4 regions of the Pantoea sp. USHLN298 genome follow, and region 4 is predicted to be linked to each of the others. Evidence: predicted binding sites of a transcription regulator. Region 4 holds the regulator's gene; each other region holds the start of a gene.
The links. Region 4 encodes PurR, which represses purine synthesis genes. Its sites were predicted from a motif close to CANGCAAACGTTTGCNTG; they were not measured.
Positions count from the first base shown of each region.

Region 1: a site for PurR is predicted at 2,574-2,591, ahead of WFK59_RS02760 (amino acid aminotransferase). Genes of this name have one in related genera too.
Region 2: a site for PurR is predicted at 2,303-2,320, ahead of gcvT (glycine cleavage system aminomethyltransferase GcvT). Genes of this name have one in related genera too.
Region 3: a site for PurR is predicted at 1,623-1,640, ahead of purL (phosphoribosylformylglycinamidine synthase). Genes of this name have one in related genera too.

Region 1 is NZ_JBBCRO010000001.1:567,835-572,050, reverse strand. Features, by position in the region: gene asnS (asparagine--tRNA ligase) at 1-1,015, shown strand, start outside; gene ompF (porin OmpF) at 1,317-2,420, shown strand; gene WFK59_RS02760 (amino acid aminotransferase) at 2,656-3,846, shown strand.
Region 2 is NZ_JBBCRO010000006.1:143,670-147,885, reverse strand. Features, by position in the region: gene ubiH (2-octaprenyl-6-methoxyphenyl hydroxylase) at 1-716, shown strand, start outside; gene ubiI (FAD-dependent 2-octaprenylphenol hydroxylase) at 730-1,932, shown strand; gene gcvT (glycine cleavage system aminomethyltransferase GcvT) at 2,373-3,470, shown strand; gene gcvH (glycine cleavage system protein GcvH) at 3,494-3,880, shown strand; gene gcvP (aminomethyl-transferring glycine dehydrogenase) at 3,961-4,216, shown strand, end outside.
Region 3 is NZ_JBBCRO010000003.1:553,700-557,915, reverse strand. Features, by position in the region: gene tadA (tRNA adenosine(34) deaminase TadA) at 1-5, shown strand, start outside; gene mltF (membrane-bound lytic murein transglycosylase MltF) at 2-1,459, opposite strand; gene purL (phosphoribosylformylglycinamidine synthase) at 1,728-4,216, shown strand, end outside.
Region 4 is NZ_JBBCRO010000001.1:924,452-928,667, forward strand. Features, by position in the region: gene punC (purine nucleoside transporter PunC) at 1-657, opposite strand, end outside; gene punR (DNA-binding transcriptional activator PunR) at 764-1,669, shown strand; gene purR (HTH-type transcriptional repressor PurR) at 1,666-2,691, opposite strand; gene cydH (cytochrome bd-I oxidase subunit CydH) at 2,973-3,062, shown strand; gene WFK59_RS04440 (C40 family peptidase) at 3,121-3,906, opposite strand.

The DNA of each region.
Region 1 (4,216 bases), 360 kb from region 4:
ACGCACCAACCTGATTGGTGCTGTTGCCCGCGTCCGTCATACCCTGGCGCAGGCGCTGCATCGCTTTTTCCATGAAAATGGTTACTTCTGGGTTTCGACGCCGCTGATTACCGCTTCCGATACCGAAGGGGCTGGCGAGATGTTCCGCGTCTCGACGCTGGACCTTGAAAACCTGCCGCGCAACGATCAGGGCAAGGTCGATTTCAGCGAAGATTTCTTTGGTAAAGAAGCCTTCCTGACCGTTTCCGGCCAGCTGAACGGCGAAACCTATGCCAGCGCCCTGTCAAAAATCTACACCTTTGGCCCGACGTTCCGCGCAGAGAACTCCAACACCAGTCGCCATCTGGCGGAATTCTGGATGCTGGAGCCGGAAATTGCCTTTGCATCACTGGATGATGCCGCTGCGCTGGCAGAAGCGATGCTGAAATATGTCTTCAACGCGGTGCTGGAAGAGCGTGCCGATGACATGGCCTTCTTTGCCGAGCGCGTAGATAAAGAAGCGGTTGAGCGCCTGCAGCGTTTCATTACCACCGATTTCGCCCAGGTTGATTACACCGACGCGGTTGAGATTCTGATGAATTGTGGTCAGACCTTCGAAAACCCGGTCTCGTGGGGAATCGATCTCTCCTCTGAACATGAACGTTACCTGGCCGAGAAACATTTTAAAGCGCCGGTAGTGGTGAAGAACTATCCGAAAGACATTAAGGCGTTCTATATGCGCCTGAATGACGACGGCAAAACTGTTGCAGCAATGGATGTCCTGGCACCTGGCATCGGTGAAATTATCGGCGGTTCCCAGCGTGAAGAACGTCTGGATGTGCTCGACGCACGTCTCGAAGAGATGGGCCTGAATAAAGAAGATTACTGGTGGTATCGTGACCTTCGTCGCTATGGCACCGTGCCACATTCTGGCTTCGGATTAGGCTTTGAACGTTTAATCGCCTATGTGACCGGCGTACAGAATGTCAGGGATGTAATTCCGTTCCCACGCACTCCACGCAACGCAAGTTTCTAACTTTCAGCATTAATTATAAGAAATTCATATATATAAAGAGGTCGGCACTGCCGGCCTTTTTTTATTTTTGTAAATTTTGAGTTCTCTCACAAAGTTCCGTGTTTTTTACATTTTGTAATACATATTTTCCTTTTGAAACCAGATTACGAGTTTCGTAGCATTTTCGAGGTAGAATTAAGGCGGGTTGGATGGAAAGATGCGTGCAGACACAGGAAGACACCAAACTTCTCTCAGGGTTCCCGTAAAGGTTTCTTGACGGCAGTGGCAGGTGTACAAATAACTCCAACGAGGGTAATGAATAATGATGAAGCGCAATATTCTTGCAGTGGTTATCCCTGCTCTGTTAGCCGCAGGCGCAGCAAACGCAGCCGAAATTTATAATAAAGACGGCAACAAACTGGACCTGTACGGTAAAGCCGTTGGCCTGCATTACTTCTCTGATAACGACGGCAGCGATGGCGACAATACTTACGTTCGCTTCGGCTTCAAGGGTGAAACTCAGATTAACGACCAGCTGACCGGTTACGGCCAGTGGGAATACAACGTTCAGGCGAACAACTCTGAAGGTTCTGACGCGCAAGACGGTAACAGAACACGTCTGGGCTTTGCCGGTCTGAAATTCGGTGATGCTGGCTCAATCGACTACGGCCGTAACTACGGTGTGGTTTACGATGCAATCGGCTGGACCGATATGCTGCCAGAGTTCGGTGGCGACTCAGGATACTCAGATAACTTCATGAACGGTCGTAGCACCGGCCTGCTGACTTACCGCAACACTAACTTCTTTGGTCTGGTAGATGGCTGGGATTTCGCCGTTCAGTATCAGGGCAAAAACGAGCGTGATGAAATTCGTCGTTCAAACGGCGACGGCTGGGGTCTGTCAACGTCTTACGTCTCACCAATCGGTGTAGGTGTTGTGGGTGCCTATAGCAGCAGCGACCGTACCGATGCACAGGCCGCTGGCGTTGCAGCTAACGGTACTGTTGTCGGTCAGGGTAAACGCGCTGAAAACTGGGCAACCGGTCTGAAGTATGATGCAAACAATGTCTACCTGGCGGCTTATTACGGTGAAACCCGTAACTCAACGCCGTTCACTCTGACAACTGGACCTGGCACCGATACCACTGCTTTCGCAAACAAAGCGCAGAACATTGAGTTGGTTGCACAGTATCAGTTCGACTTCGGCCTGCGTCCATCTATCGCCTACGTTCAGTCTAAAGGCAAAGATATCGAAGGCGTGGGCGATGCTGACCTGGTTAAATACATCGACGTGGGCGCAACCTACTACTTCAACAAAAACATGTCTACCTATGTGGACTACCAGATCAACCAGCTGGATGACAACAACCGTCTGGGTCTGAATACAGACGACGTAGTTGCACTGGGTCTGGTTTACCAGTTCTAATCTCGCTGTCAGAACTATTTGAAGACGGGGCCATCGGCCCCGTTTTTTTATGTCTGTTATCCAGCCAGACGCCCTTTTTCTCCCGACGCTTACCCACGCTCCCCTTTTTTATTTCCTCTCGCTGAAGTAAGCCCGCAAAAAGTATCAATAACGCTCGCAAACGGTTGGCATTTGCCTGGCGTGACGCTAACCTGAGAGCTCATTTTGCTAACGTTCCCGCTACTGGACCTGACTCATGTTTGAATCGATCTCTGCTGCACCCGCCGATCCCATTCTTGGGCTGGCCGATCTGTTTCGCGCTGACGACCGCCCTAACAAAATTAACCTCGGTATTGGCGTCTACAAAGATGAAACCGGTAAGACACCGGTGCTGACCAGCGTTAAAAAAGCCGAACAGTACCTGCTGGAAAACGAAACCACCAAAAACTATCTCAGCATTGATGGTCTGGCGGATTTCGCCCGTTGTACCCAGGCGTTACTGTTTGGCAGTCAGAGCCCACTGATTACCGCTGGCCGCGCCCGTACGGCACAGACCCCAGGCGGTACCGGTGCGCTGCGCGTAGCGGCCGATTTCCTTGCCACCCAGACATCCGTAAAGCGGATTTGGGTCAGCAATCCCAGCTGGCCGAACCACAAAAATGTGTTTAATGCTGCTGGTCTTGAGGTGTGTGAATATCAGTATTACGACGCTGAAAATCATACGCTCGATTTTGACGGTCTGGTTGCATCACTGAAACAGGTGCAGCCAGGCGATGTGGTGCTGTTCCACGGCTGCTGTCATAACCCAACCGGCATCGATCCAACGGCTGAACAGTGGCAGCAGCTGGCGCAGCTGTCACAGGCTGGCGGTTGGTTACCCCTGTTTGACTTTGCCTATCAGGGCTTCGCCCGCGGTCTGGATGAGGATGCCGAAGGACTGCGCATTTTCGCCGCGTCCCATCAGGAACTGATTGTCGCCAGCTCCTATTCGAAGAACTTTGGCTTGTACAACGAACGTGTAGGCGCCATTACCCTGGTGGCCGCCGAGGCAAGCGTGGCGGATACCGCCTTCAGCCAGGTGAAATATACCATCCGGGCGAACTACTCCAATCCGCCAGCTCACGGTGCCGCCGTTGTTGCCACCATCCTCGGCAACGACGCTTTGCGTACCATCTGGGAGCAGGAGCTGTCAGACATGCGTCAGCGCATCCAGCGTATGCGTCAGCTGTTCGTGAATACTCTGGCGGAGAAAGGCGCGCAGCGTGACTTCAGCTTCATCATCAAACAGAACGGAATGTTCTCGTTCAGCGGCCTGACCAAAGATCAGGTGATTCGTCTGCGCGAGGAGTTTGCGGTCTATGCGGTCAACTCAGGACGAGTCAACGTTGCGGGCATGACGCCAGATAATATGTCGGCGCTGTGTGAGGCGTTTGTCGCGGTACTGTAACCGCGTATCACGACTAAAAAATGGGCCGACTGGCCCATTGCTCGTCAGTTAAGCGACCGGTGATAACGCAGTCTGGTGCCGCTCCGGCCTGCTCTGAAACTTGAGTGAGTGTTGTTAAAACGGGCACGATAGTAGAGGCCTGAGCGCCTCTGCTGCTGAAAGGGTTATCCGCAGCGCTGAGGCGTGACGCCGGGCCAGAACGCCTCGCCGGGAAGCGTGGAGAGTTCGGGGCCGGCCAGGGAAGGCCGATCCCCGAACGGTTCGTCGGCACGACGTCAAAGCCGAAGGTACCGCGCAGCGGCGCGAGGACGGCCCGGCAGCAGCAGAGGTGCTCAGACCCGCACTCCGGCATGCCTGCTCAGAAAAAAAG
Region 2 (4,216 bases), on a different contig from region 4:
GCGACCTGCTGGTGGCAGCCGATGGCTCACGTTCGGCGCTGGCGGCCTCCTGCGGTATCCAGTGGCAAACCAGCGACTACCAGCAACTGGCATTGATTGCCAATGTCACCACGGCGTTGCCGCATCAGGGACGTGCGTTTGAACGCTTTACCGAGCACGGCCCGCTGGCGTTGCTACCGATGTCCGGCAATCGCCTGTCGCTGGTGTGGTGCCATCCGCTGTCACAGCGTGATGCGGTTATGCGCTGGAGTGATGCTGACTTTCTTCGTGAACTGCAACGGGCGTTTGGCTGGCGGCTGGGCAAATTTACGCATGCCGGTCAGCGTGAATGTTACCCGCTGGCGCTGCACCGGGCGGTGCAGCCGGTCACGCATCGGGTAGCGGTAGTCGGTAACGCGGCGCAGACGCTGCACCCGATAGCCGGACAGGGCTTTAACCTTGGCCTGCGCGATGTGATGTCCCTGGCCGAGACGCTGGCCTCAGCCCATCGACAGCAGCAGGACCCCGGCAGCTATGCGGTGCTGAATCAGTATCAGCAGCGCCGTGAACAGGATCGCGACGCGACCATCGGCATTACCGACGGCTTAGTCCGCATCTTCGCGAACCGGCATACGCCGCTGGTGATCGGGCGCAATCTGGGCCTGATGGCGATGGATCATCTGCCGTGGCTACGAAATCAACTGGCTGAGCGTACGCTTGGCTGGGTTAAGCGTTAATAAAGAGGCTTTGATGCAAACTTTTGATGTGGTGATCGCCGGTGGCGGTATGGTCGGACTGGCGGTCGCCTGCGGCCTGCAGGGCAGCGGACTGCGCATCGCGGTACTGGAAAAATCGCCCGAGCCACCACTCAGCCTGAGTGATGCACCCTCGATTCGCGTTTCGGCCATTAATGCCGCCAGCGAACGGCTGCTGCAGAAGCTGGATGTCTGGTCGACCATTCTCTCGCTGCGCGCCAGCGCCTATCACGGCATGGAAGTGTGGGACAAAGATAGCTTCGGAGCTATCGCTTTTGACGACCAGCAGCAGGGGCTTTCTCATCTGGGTCATATCATCGAAAATCCGGTGATTCATCGCGCCCTGTGGCAACGTGCCAGCGTCTGCAGCGACGTCACGCTGATGGCGCCCTCACAGCTGCAGCAGGTGGCGTTTGGCGACAATGAAGCCTTTATTACCCTGCAGGATGGCAGCATGTTAACGGCGCGTCTGATGATTGCCGCTGACGGGGCCAACTCCTGGCTGCGTAACAAAGCAGATATTCCGCTGACCTTCTGGGATTACGATCATCACGCCCTGGTCGCCAACGTCCGTACTGCGCTGCCGCACGACGCAGTGGCGCGTCAGGTGTTTCATGGTGACGGTATCCTGGCTTTCCTGCCGATGCAGGACCCGCATCTGAGTTCGATTGTCTGGTCGCTGTCGCCGCAGGAAGCAAGCCGGCTGGAGACGATGCCGGAAGCGCTGTTCAACCAGCAGCTGTCGGTGGCGTTTGATATGCGGCTCGGCCTGTGCCAGCTGGAGAGCGAGCGCAAAACCTTCCCTCTGATGGCGCGCTATGCCCGCAACTTTGCCGCGCATCGTCTGGCGCTGGTGGGCGATGCGGCCCACACCATTCATCCGCTGGCAGGGCAGGGCGTCAACCTGGGCTTTATGGACGCGGCTGAACTGATTGGCGAGATTCGCCGTCTGCACCAGCAGGGTAAAGATATCGGACAGCACCTCTACCTGCGCCGCTACGAGCGCAGCCGTAAGCACAGCGCTGCGATGATGCTGGCTGGGATGCAGGGCTTCCGCGAGATGTTCTCCGGTACTCATCCGGCCAAAAAGCTGCTGCGCGACGTTGGCCTCAAGCTGGCGGACAGCCTGCCGGGTGTCAAACCGCTGATGCTGAAGCAGGCGATGGGCCTGAATGATCTGCCGGCGTGGCTGCGATAAACGCAGCGTCAGCGCTCACTACCAGGCCAGCATTTGCTGGCCTTTTTTATCGCTGAAATCCGCGCTGCACCATCACAATGCAGCGCCGCACCACCATTGCCCTTCGTTTGATTTATTCTAATTTTGCCGCGCAATTCGCATTACTTTTTCTTATTCGGTTGCTAAACCGTCACGGTGTTTTTTTAACATCCTGAACGGCTTCTCGCATAAATTTGCTGGGTATATTCAACCTCCCTGCATTTATTGCGTGATTAATCACAAAATCGCAGTTTTTTATCCTGTCGATGTGGAATCCTGGTTAGGCTGTGCATCAGCTTTCGACCCCGGTTTGCTTATGGTTAATCGTCAGATTCGGTGGTAACGTCAGGCTAAAGAGAACGTTTGCGTCGGCACCGTTTCCGGCGCGCTTTGCTACTCACTCGCTTCTGCACAGGATGGTTATGACTCAGCAAACACCTCTGTTTGAACAGCATCAGGCCTGCGGCGCTCGCATGGTCGATTTTCATGGCTGGATGATGCCGCTGCATTATGGCTCCCAGATGGACGAGCATCATGCGGTGCGTAATGACGCCGGGATGTTTGATGTCTCCCACATGACGATTGTTGACCTGAAAGGCCCGCGTACCCGCGAGTTTCTGCGCTACCTGCTGGCAAATGATGTGGCAAAACTGACCCAGCCCGGCAAAGCGCTCTACACCGGCATGCTGAATGCGTCGGGTGGCGTCATTGACGATTTAATTGTTTACTTTATGAGCGAAGATTTTTTCCGGCTGGTGGTGAACTCCGCTACCCGTGAGAACGACCTCGCCTGGATCGCCCGGCATGCCGAGGGCTACGGCATTACGCTGACCGAACGTGACGACCTGGCGCTGATTGCCGTTCAGGGTCCGCAGGCGCAGCAGAAAGCGCAGACGCTGTTCAGCGACGCACAGCGGCAGGCGGTGGCCGGTATGAAGCCGTTCTTTGGCGTTGAGGCGGAGGGGCTGTTTATCGCCACTACCGGCTATACCGGTGAAGCGGGATATGAAATTGCGTTACCGGCAGAGCAGGCAGCCGATTTCTGGCAGCGACTGCTGGCCGCCGGCGTCAGGCCGGCCGGGCTGGGCGCGCGCGACACGCTGCGGCTGGAAGCGGGCATGAACCTCTACGGTCAGGAGATGGATGAAGGCGTTTCTCCGCTGGCCGCCAATATGGGCTGGACGGTGAGCTGGGAGCCTGCTGACCGGGCTTTTATCGGCCGTGAAGCACTGGAACTCCAGCGTGAACGCGGCACAGAAAAACTGGTTGGGCTGATCCTGACCGAAAAAGGCGTGCTGCGTAACGGGCTGCCGGTGCGCTTCACCGACGACCAGGGCGAGCCGCAGGAAGGGATCATCACCAGCGGCTCTTTTTCGCCCACGCTGGGTTACAGCATTGCCCTGGCGCGGGTGCCGGCCTCGATTGGCGACACCGCCATCGTTGAGATTCGTAACCGTCAGATGCCGGTAAAGGTTACCCGACCGATTTTTGTCCGCGCCGGTAAACCGGTCGCCCAGTAAATTTTATTCAGGAGAAATGGCCAATGAGCAATGTGCCGAATACGTTGAAGTACCGCGACAGCCACGAGTGGGTGCGCAAAGAAGAAGATGGTTCTTACACCGTGGGGATCACCGAACACGCACAGGAACTGCTGGGTGACATGGTGTTTGTCGATCTGCCTGAAGTAGGGACAACCTTTGCGGCCGGTGAAGAGTGTGCCGTCGCCGAGTCGGTCAAAGCCGCATCAGATATCTATGCGCCGATCAGCGGTGAGATTGTGGCGGTCAATGATGCGCTGTCCGACGCACCAGAGCAGGTCAACAGCGAGCCGTATGACGGCGGCTGGTTATTCAAAATCAAAGCCAGTGACGAGTCAGAAATTGACGCGCTGCTGGATGCAGATGCGTATAAAGCGTCTATCGACGAGTAATCGTCAGGCGGCCTCTCGTCGGGGCCGCAGATTTCTGTTTGCTCTCTCTGTTCCCCAGCCCGATTCAGGATTTACTGCTAATGACTCAGACTCTCAGCCAGCTTGAACACAACGGTGCATTCATCGAGCGCCATATCGGTCCTTCACCTGAGCAACAAGCGATGATGCTTGACGCTATTGGCGCTCCGTCGCTGGAGGCATTAATCGGCGCGATTGTTCCGGCAGATATTCAGTTGCCTGGCCCGCCAGCGGTCGGTGAAGCCGCCACGGAACAGCAGGCGCTGGCTGAACTGAAAGCAATAGCCAGTCAGAATCTGCGTTACAAATCCTGGATCG
Region 3 (4,216 bases), on a different contig from region 4:
GTTAGTTCATGGCGATGTTTGGTTCGACGGCCGGATAGCCTTTTGCCAGTTCCGCTTGTGCCGCCATCTGCTGCGCCAGGCGTTTCTCCTGCTCCTGCAGATACCCCACCAGACTGATCTGATACTTACGGATGTTCTCCACGTAGTTATACGCTTCGTGCCCGCGCGCGTAGCCGTAGGTGGTCTGCGTGTAGTAACGCTTCTGGCTCAGCATCGGCAGCCGCAGCTTGACGTCAGCCCAACTATCCGGATTGCCGCCCTGGCGGGCCGTCAGTTTCCGTACGTCCAGCATGTGGGCATAGCCCATGTTATAGGCGGCCAGCGCAAACCAGATACGCTCATCTTCCGGGATGGTTTGCGGCACTTTCTCCATCATGTTTTGCAGATACTGGCTGCCGCCGCGAATGCTCTGTTCCGGATCGGTGCGGTCACCCACGTCCAGGCTTTCAGCAGTATTACGGGTCAGCATCATCATGCCGCGCACGCCGGTCGGCGAGGTGGCCTGCGGGTTCCAGTGCGACTCCTGGTAAGAGATAGCGGCCAGCAGACGCCAGTCGATGCTGGTGGCATACTTCTCGAACAGCGGTTTGATGTCGGGCAGAGTGTTGTCGATGGCGCGCAGGAAGGTGCGGGTATCCACATAATCAAAGGTGCCGACGTGGCCGAGATACTTCTCCTCCAGCCGCGCCATCGCGCCTTCTTCGCCCATGCCGTTAAAGAAGTCGAGCATCGCCGCGTTGAGGCTGTCATCGTCACTGTGCTTAACGTACCAGGTGACCGGCTCCTCATCGGTGACGTCAAACGCCACCGCCAATTGAGGATAGATACGCTGCAGCAGCGCAATGGTCACCGAGTCGCCAATGGTGTAATCGATTTTGCCATCCGCCACCGCTTCCAGCAGCGCTTTCGGACTCTGGTCAGTGGCGATCGCCCAGTCCAGATCGGGGAACTGATTAGAGCGAGCGCTTTTCAGGGTCGAGAGATAGGCCGATCCCGAGGCGACCGTCAGCCGCCCCTTGAGATCGCCGAGGTTTTTCGGGCGTGGCTTATCCACGCGATACACCAGCTGTTGCGAAACGTTGTAGTAGCCGGGCCCGGTGCGATACCGTGCCAGACGTTCGCTGTTGTAATTCAGGCCAGCCGCCAGCACATCCGCTTTCCCCTCATCCAGGTCGTCAAACAGGTCACTCAGGTTCGGGCGAACCGTAACCTTGAGTTTCACGCCCAGATAATCGGCAAAGCGTTTTGCCAGCTCGTAGTCCATACCGGCCGGAGATTGATTTACGGTGTAGTAAGTCAGCGGGGAATTGATGGTGCTGACACGCAACACTCCCCGTGATTTAATCTGTGAAATCGTATCCTGCCCACCGCCATACCACGGGATGGACGGCCACAATGCCATTGCTAACAGCACGGCGACCAGACCGATAAACAGATAATTAAATTTTAGGCGTTTCAAATAGTTATCTCTCGCTGGCTCTAAGGCCTCTGTCTTTTAAAGGCAGTATTTGTCTTCTTTGAACTCCCAGAGCGAGGGGCATTTTGCGCAACAAAGCGAAGCTGAGCAACTCATATAGCAGGTTTTGCGCAAATTTCAGGCAAATCCGGGTTGCCAAAAATTGTGCGCAAACGGTTTCGTCGCGAGGTCGCTTTCTCTATAATACGCCCCGTTTTCCCCTGTTGCGCCCAATGAAGCGTCGCCCGGCGTTTCGAAGACGAGAGATCTTATGATGGAAATTCTGCGTGGTTCGCCCGCTCTGTCGGCATTTCGTGTAAACAAACTGCTGACCCGCTTTCAGGACGCTCACCTGCCGGTGAGTGATATTTACGCTGAGTACGTCCATTTTGCCGATGTCAGCGCGCCACTGAGCGCTGACCAACAGACCCGTTTACAGCGTCTGCTGAAATATGGTCCTTCTCTCGCTGAACATGCGCCACAAGGGCGTCTGCTGCTGGTGACACCGCGTCCCGGCACTATTTCACCCTGGTCATCGAAGGCTACCGACATTGCCCACAACTGCGATCTGCCGCAGGTGCGTCGCCTGGAGCGCGGTCTGGCGTTTTATGTGCAGGCACCACAGTTAACAGAAGCGCAGTGGCAGTCGCTTGGCGCACTGCTGCATGACCGCATGATGGAGACGGTCTACAGCGACCTGGCGCAGGCTGAGCAGCTGTTTGCTCATCATTCCCCGCAGCCGGTGAAAAGTGTCGATGTGCTGGGCGAGGGTCGTCAGGCGCTGGTTCAGGCCAATCTCACGCTGGGTCTGGCGCTGGCCGACGATGAAATTGACTATCTGCTGGCGGCGTTCACCCGCCTGGGCCGCAATCCCAACGACATTGAACTCTATATGTTCGCGCAGGCCAACTCGGAGCACTGCCGTCATAAAATCTTCAACGCCGACTGGGTCATTGATGGCGAGAAACAGCCGAAGTCGCTGTTTAAGATGATCAAAAATACTATGGAGCAGACGCCCGATTACGTGCTGTCTGCTTACAAAGATAACGCCGCGGTGATGGAAGGGTCCGACGTCGGCCGGTTCTTCGCCGACGCCGCAGAAAGTGAATACCGCTGGCATCAGGAAGCGGCGCATATCCTGATGAAAGTTGAGACGCACAACCACCCGACGGCGATCTCGCCGTGGCCAGGCGCCGCTACCGGCTCCGGCGGCGAAATCCGTGATGAAGGCGCAACCGGTCGCGGTGCCAAGCCAAAAGCGGGCCTGGTTGGCTTCTCGGTATCGAACCTGCGTATTCCTGGCTTTGAACAGCCGTGGGAAGAGGATTTCGGCAAGCCGGACCGCATCGTCAGCGCGCTGGAAATCATGACCGACGGCCCACTGGGTGGCGCAGCGTTTAACAACGAATTTGGACGTCCGGCGCTGAACGGCTACTTCCGTACCTACGAAGAGCAGGTCACCAGCCACAATGGCACCGAGCTGCGTGGCTACCACAAGCCGATCATGCTGGCGGGCGGCATTGGTAATATTCGTGCTGACCACGTGCAGAAAGGTGAAATCACCGTAGGCGCGAAGCTGGTGGTGCTGGGCGGTCCGGCCATGAATATCGGCCTCGGCGGCGGTGCGGCATCCTCAATGGCTTCCGGCCAGTCAGACGCCGATCTCGACTTCGCGTCGGTTCAGCGTGACAACCCGGAGATGGAGCGTCGCTGTCAGGAAGTGATCGATCGCTGCTGGCAGCTGGGCGATGACAACCCGATTCTGTTTATCCATGACGTGGGCGCCGGCGGTCTGTCGAATGCGATGCCTGAGCTGGTCAGCGATGGCGGCCGAGGCGGTCAGTTTAACCTGCGCGATATCCTGAACGATGAGCCAGGCATGAGTCCGCTGGAAGTGTGGTGCAACGAATCACAGGAACGTTATGTGATGGCGGTAGCACCGGAGAAGCTGGCGGAGTTCGAAGCGATTTGCCAGCGTGAACGCGCGCCGTTTGCGGTGATCGGTGAAGCCACCGAAGAGCTGCATCTGAGCCTGAGCGACAGCCATTTCGACAATAAACCGATCGACATGCCGCTCGACGTGCTGCTGGGCAAAACGCCGAAGATGACGCGTGACGTGGTGACGCAGCAGGCGCAGGGCAGTGAACTGCAGCGTGATGGCATTACCCTGGTGGATGCGGTGAATCGCGTGCTGCATCTGCCCGCCGTGGCGGAGAAAACCTTCCTGATCACTATCGGTGACCGCAGCGTGACCGGCATGGTCGCGCGCGACCAGATGGTCGGTCCGTGGCAGATCCCGGTAGCCAACTGCGCCGTGACCACCGCCAGCCTCGACAGCTATCACGGTGAAGCCTTTGCCCTGGGCGAGCGCGCACCGGTTGCGCTGCTCGATTTCGCTGCCTCCGGCCGTCTGGCGGTGGGTGAAGCGCTGACCAACCTGGCGGCGACTGCAATCGGCTCGCTGAAACGCGTCAAGCTGTCAGCTAACTGGATGTCGGCTGCCGGTCATCCGGGTGAAGATGCCGGTCTCTACGCGGCGGTCAAAGCCGTTGGCGAAGAGCTTTGTCCGGCGCTGGGCATCACCATTCCGGTCGGTAAAGATTCGATGTCGATGAAGACCCGCTGGCAGGAAGGTAATGAACAGCGTGAAATGACTTCGCCGCTGTCGCTGGTGATCACCGCGTTTGCGCGGGTTGAAGATGTGCGCCGTACCGTTACGCCACAGCTGCAGCCCGATCGGGAAAACCTGCTGCTGCTGAT
Region 4 (4,216 bases):
AAAGCTGGCGGAACAGGCGGAATAAATCAGCACGTTACCACTGTAAACCCGGGATTTAAGCAGGGTAAAAAAGCCCGGATTTGCGCCCTGGTTGCCCGTTGCTTTGCGGCCCGACGGCAGGCGCAGCGTCGTGAGGATCAAGGCCAGCGCAATCAGCGTCAGCACCAGGAAGATCGAACGCCAGTGGAAATGACCAATCAGCCACGCGCCTAACAGCGGTGCCAGGGCTGGCGAAAGCGCCACCAGCGGCATGATGGTGGCAAACACCTTATTAGCACGTGCGGCCGGATAGCGATCGACCACCAGCGCCTGCCAGCTGACAGCGGCCGCACAGACGCCAATCGCCTGAACAAAGCGCAGCGCCAGCATCAGATAAATATCCTCTACCCACAGCATACCGGCACAGCCGACGGCGAACAGCGCCAGTCCGGCCAGCAGCACCGGCTTACGCCCGATGCGATCGGAGAGCGGACCCCAGAACAGCTGACCGCAGGCAAAACCGGCCAGGAACAGGCTCATGCTGGCACTGATCAGGCCAGGCGAGGTATTGAAAGTTTGCTGCATCGCGCCAAACGCGGGCAGGTACATATCGGTGGCTAAAAAGCCCAGCATGCTCAGCAGAGCGAGATAAGGCATAAATCCTTTTGACGGTGACATCTGATTCTCATTTTGCAGGTTGAACGCGGCAGAGTGTAAAAGGTGCGTTTGCCGCTGTGAAACGCTAATATTTGCCTATTGCTGTTAAAAAATTTGAAGGCAGAATATGTGGTCAGAATATGCGTTAGAAGTGGTGGATGCCGTGGCGCGCGGTGGCAGCTTCAGCGCGGCGGCGCAGGAGCTGCATCGGGTGCCGTCGGCTATCAGCTACACGGTGCGCCAGCTGGAGACCTGGCTGGCGGTTCCGCTGTTTGAACGTCAGCATCGTGAGGTGGTATTAACCCCTGCGGGAGAGCATTTTGTCCGGGAAGGGCGCAGCGTCATCAAAAAAATGCTCGCCACCCGCCGCCAGTGTCAGCAGCTGGCCAACGGCTGGCGCGGGCAGTTAAGTATTGCGGTGGACTGTATCGTCAAGCCGCAGCGTACCCGACAATTAGTGAAGGATTTTTACCGGCACTTTCCTGACATGGAGTTGCACATCAGTTATGAAGTGTTCAACGGCGTCTGGGATGCGCTGGCGGATGGCCGGGTGGAGGTTGCTATCGGCGCGACTCAGGCGATCCCGGTCGGCGGCCGCTTTGCCTTTCGCGATATGGGGACGCTCAACTGGCGCTGCGTAGTCGCGAACCACCATCCGCTGACGGAAGTGAGCCAGATAGATGACGATACCCTGCGCAGCTGGCCGTCGCTGGTTCTGGAAGATACTTCGCGCGCGCTGCCACGCCGGATGACGTGGACGCTCGACAACCAGCGTCGGCTGGTGGTGCCGGAATGGCAGACCGGGCTGGATTGCGTACTGGCGGGATTGTGCGTGGCGATGGTGCCTGGTCATCTGGCCCGGCCGTTGCTGGACAGCGGCGCGCTGGTGGAGCTGACCCTGCCGGTGGCTTTTCCGGAGAGTCCCTGTTGTGTCAGCTGGGCGGAAGATCGCGCATCACCGGCGACCGGCTGGTTACTCAGCTATCTGGGTGATGCGCAAACGCTTAATCAGGAGTGGTTAAGCGAAGATTAACGGCGGTAGTCGCGGAACGGACCATCAGCTACGGAACGACGTTCAATCAGGGTTGGATGCACTTCGATGGTTTGAGAAATCTCACGTTTGCTGGTGATGCGATCCAGCAACATCTCCAGCGCTTTCTCACCCAGCTGCGCTTTCGGCTGATGAACGGTGGTCAGCGCCGGCGCGAAGTAGCGCGCGTTGCGCACATTGTCATAGCCGATCACCGAAATGTCCTGCGGCACGCGCAATCCCATCTCATCGGCGGCGCAAATCGCCCCCATCGCCATGATATCGCCACCACAGAACACCGCGGTCGGGCGCTGTTTCTGCGACAGGATCTGCTGCATTGCCTGATAGCCCGATTCAGGTTCAAAGTCACCCTGGACAATCCACTCGGCACGCGGCTGAATACCCGCTTCTTCCAGCGCCTTCAGGAAGCCGGCGTGACGTCCGCCACCGGTGTTGCGCTCCATCTGGCCGGGGATGGCGCCAATCTCGCGATGGCCACGCTCAATCAGATAACGCCCGGCGAGATAACCGCCCTGAAACGCATTGTCCAGCACCGTGTCGGTAAAGTCGGCGCGGGATTCGCCCCAGTCCATTACCACCATCGGGATGTTACGGTTCTCTTCCAGCATTTTCAGCAGATCGTCCGGATACTCAGAGCACATCACCAGCAGCCCATCGACGCGCTTTTGCGCCATCATGCTGAGATAGGCGCGCTGCTTCTGCAGATCATTGTGCGCATTACCCAGAATCAGAGTATAGCCTTTGTCGAAACAGTGGTTTTCCACTGCTTCAATAATTTCAGCAAAGTAGGGCGCTTCGCTGGAAGTCGCCAGCAGGCCCAGCGTTTTGGTGTGATTCACCTTCAGGCTGCGCGCCACGGCGCTGGGCGAATAGTGCAGTTCCTGAATCGCCTGCCAGACGGCGTTGCGCGTCTCTTCAGCGACAAAACGCGTTTTATTGATGACGTGCGAAACGGTGGTCGTTGAGACGCCGGCGCGTTTTGCCACATCTTTAATTGTTGCCATTAAAATCGGACTCCAGGGCTTATCTAACGCAATGATAAGCATAATGTTAAACGTTTGCGTCTGCTCAGGGTTTTCTGCGCAATTATGCAGGTTTTCTGACCGGTAAACAGGGCGACTGGCGGGTAATGAGCGCCTGAAAAGAGAGCAAACGGAACCGGGGCTGCGCGCGTTGCGCAACAAAGGCAGGATTCTAACAAGGCTGGGCGGATAAAACGAGATTTTTACCCGGTCCTGTGGGAAAATGGCTTAACCCCACAAAAATTGTGACTAAGGAGAGTTAAATGAGTACCGATTTGAAACTGGCGCTGATGACTACCGTCGGCTGCCTGCTGATGATTGTCGCTTTTAGCTTCACCGCGATTCTGCACTGATCGAAAAAGCCGGGCATGGCCCGGCTTTTTGCTGTCTGGCGATCGCCCAACGGCTGCGTTAGCGAATGGTCTTTGGCGTCATGACCCGACGCGCACCAATATAGTGGCGCTGCCAGTAGTCTTCACCCAGCGCACTGATCTGAATATCTTTGCCGGTACGCGGTGACTGAATGAATTTGCCGTTGCCGAGATAAACCCCAACGTGATCGGCGGTGCCGCGGCCATTGATGCGGAAAAAGACTAAATCGCCTTTCTCCAGTGACTCACGTTTAACCGGCGCGGCGTCGCGCAGATGGAACATCTCATTGGCGGTGCGCGGGATCTTGAACTTGACCAAATCTTTATAGGCGTACCAGACCAGGCCGCTGCAATCAAAACCGGTATGCGGTGAGGTGCCACCCCATTGATAAGGTTTGCCTAACTGACCCATCAACTTGGTCATCGCCGTTTCGCGCGCTTTCTGGTAACGCTGACGATGTGACTTGCTCATTTTAATGGTGCCGGTGTCACTGCTGCTGGCGTCAACGGTTTTAAGCGAACGCTGGTGGCCGTAGCGTTTTTTACTGGCCGTTTTAAGGGAGGTTTTACTTTTCTTAGCGGGAAGATGGCTGGCGGTGAGTTCGCTTTTTTTCTGTTTTTTGACTTTGAGCTTCTGAATCGGACTGACGCGTGTTTTCTTTGCCGCCGTTTTCAGCGGGCGACGCTTGCGGCGCTCATCTTCGCGCGCACTCTTTTTCTCTGCTTTATGCGAACTGACATTCACCGGCGCCTGCGGTGAGGCAGAAGCGATGTTAAAGAACAGTTGCGCAAAGGCAAGAATGAAAAGCGTAATGATTAAACGCATAGTCCGGTTTTAGTTAAGTTGTCAGGGCCACTACGCACCGCGACAAAGTTGGGAATAATCTGATCCAGGATCAGCGCCGATGCCATTCTAGTCCAGTTCGTTTGAAAACAGTAACGCCTTTTTTTATTAATCTTTCGGCCTCACGCAATTGCGTTGAAAATGAACATTTTCAGCGTCTTATATCGGCAAAACTATTGCAAATTATTAATATGTTACTGGCCGTTAATAACCGGGTGGCATCAGGGCTGATGAGCGGACTTAACAAACATGGCGATTTAATCCGGCAGCGGTAAAATCTCGTTTTCAGTCC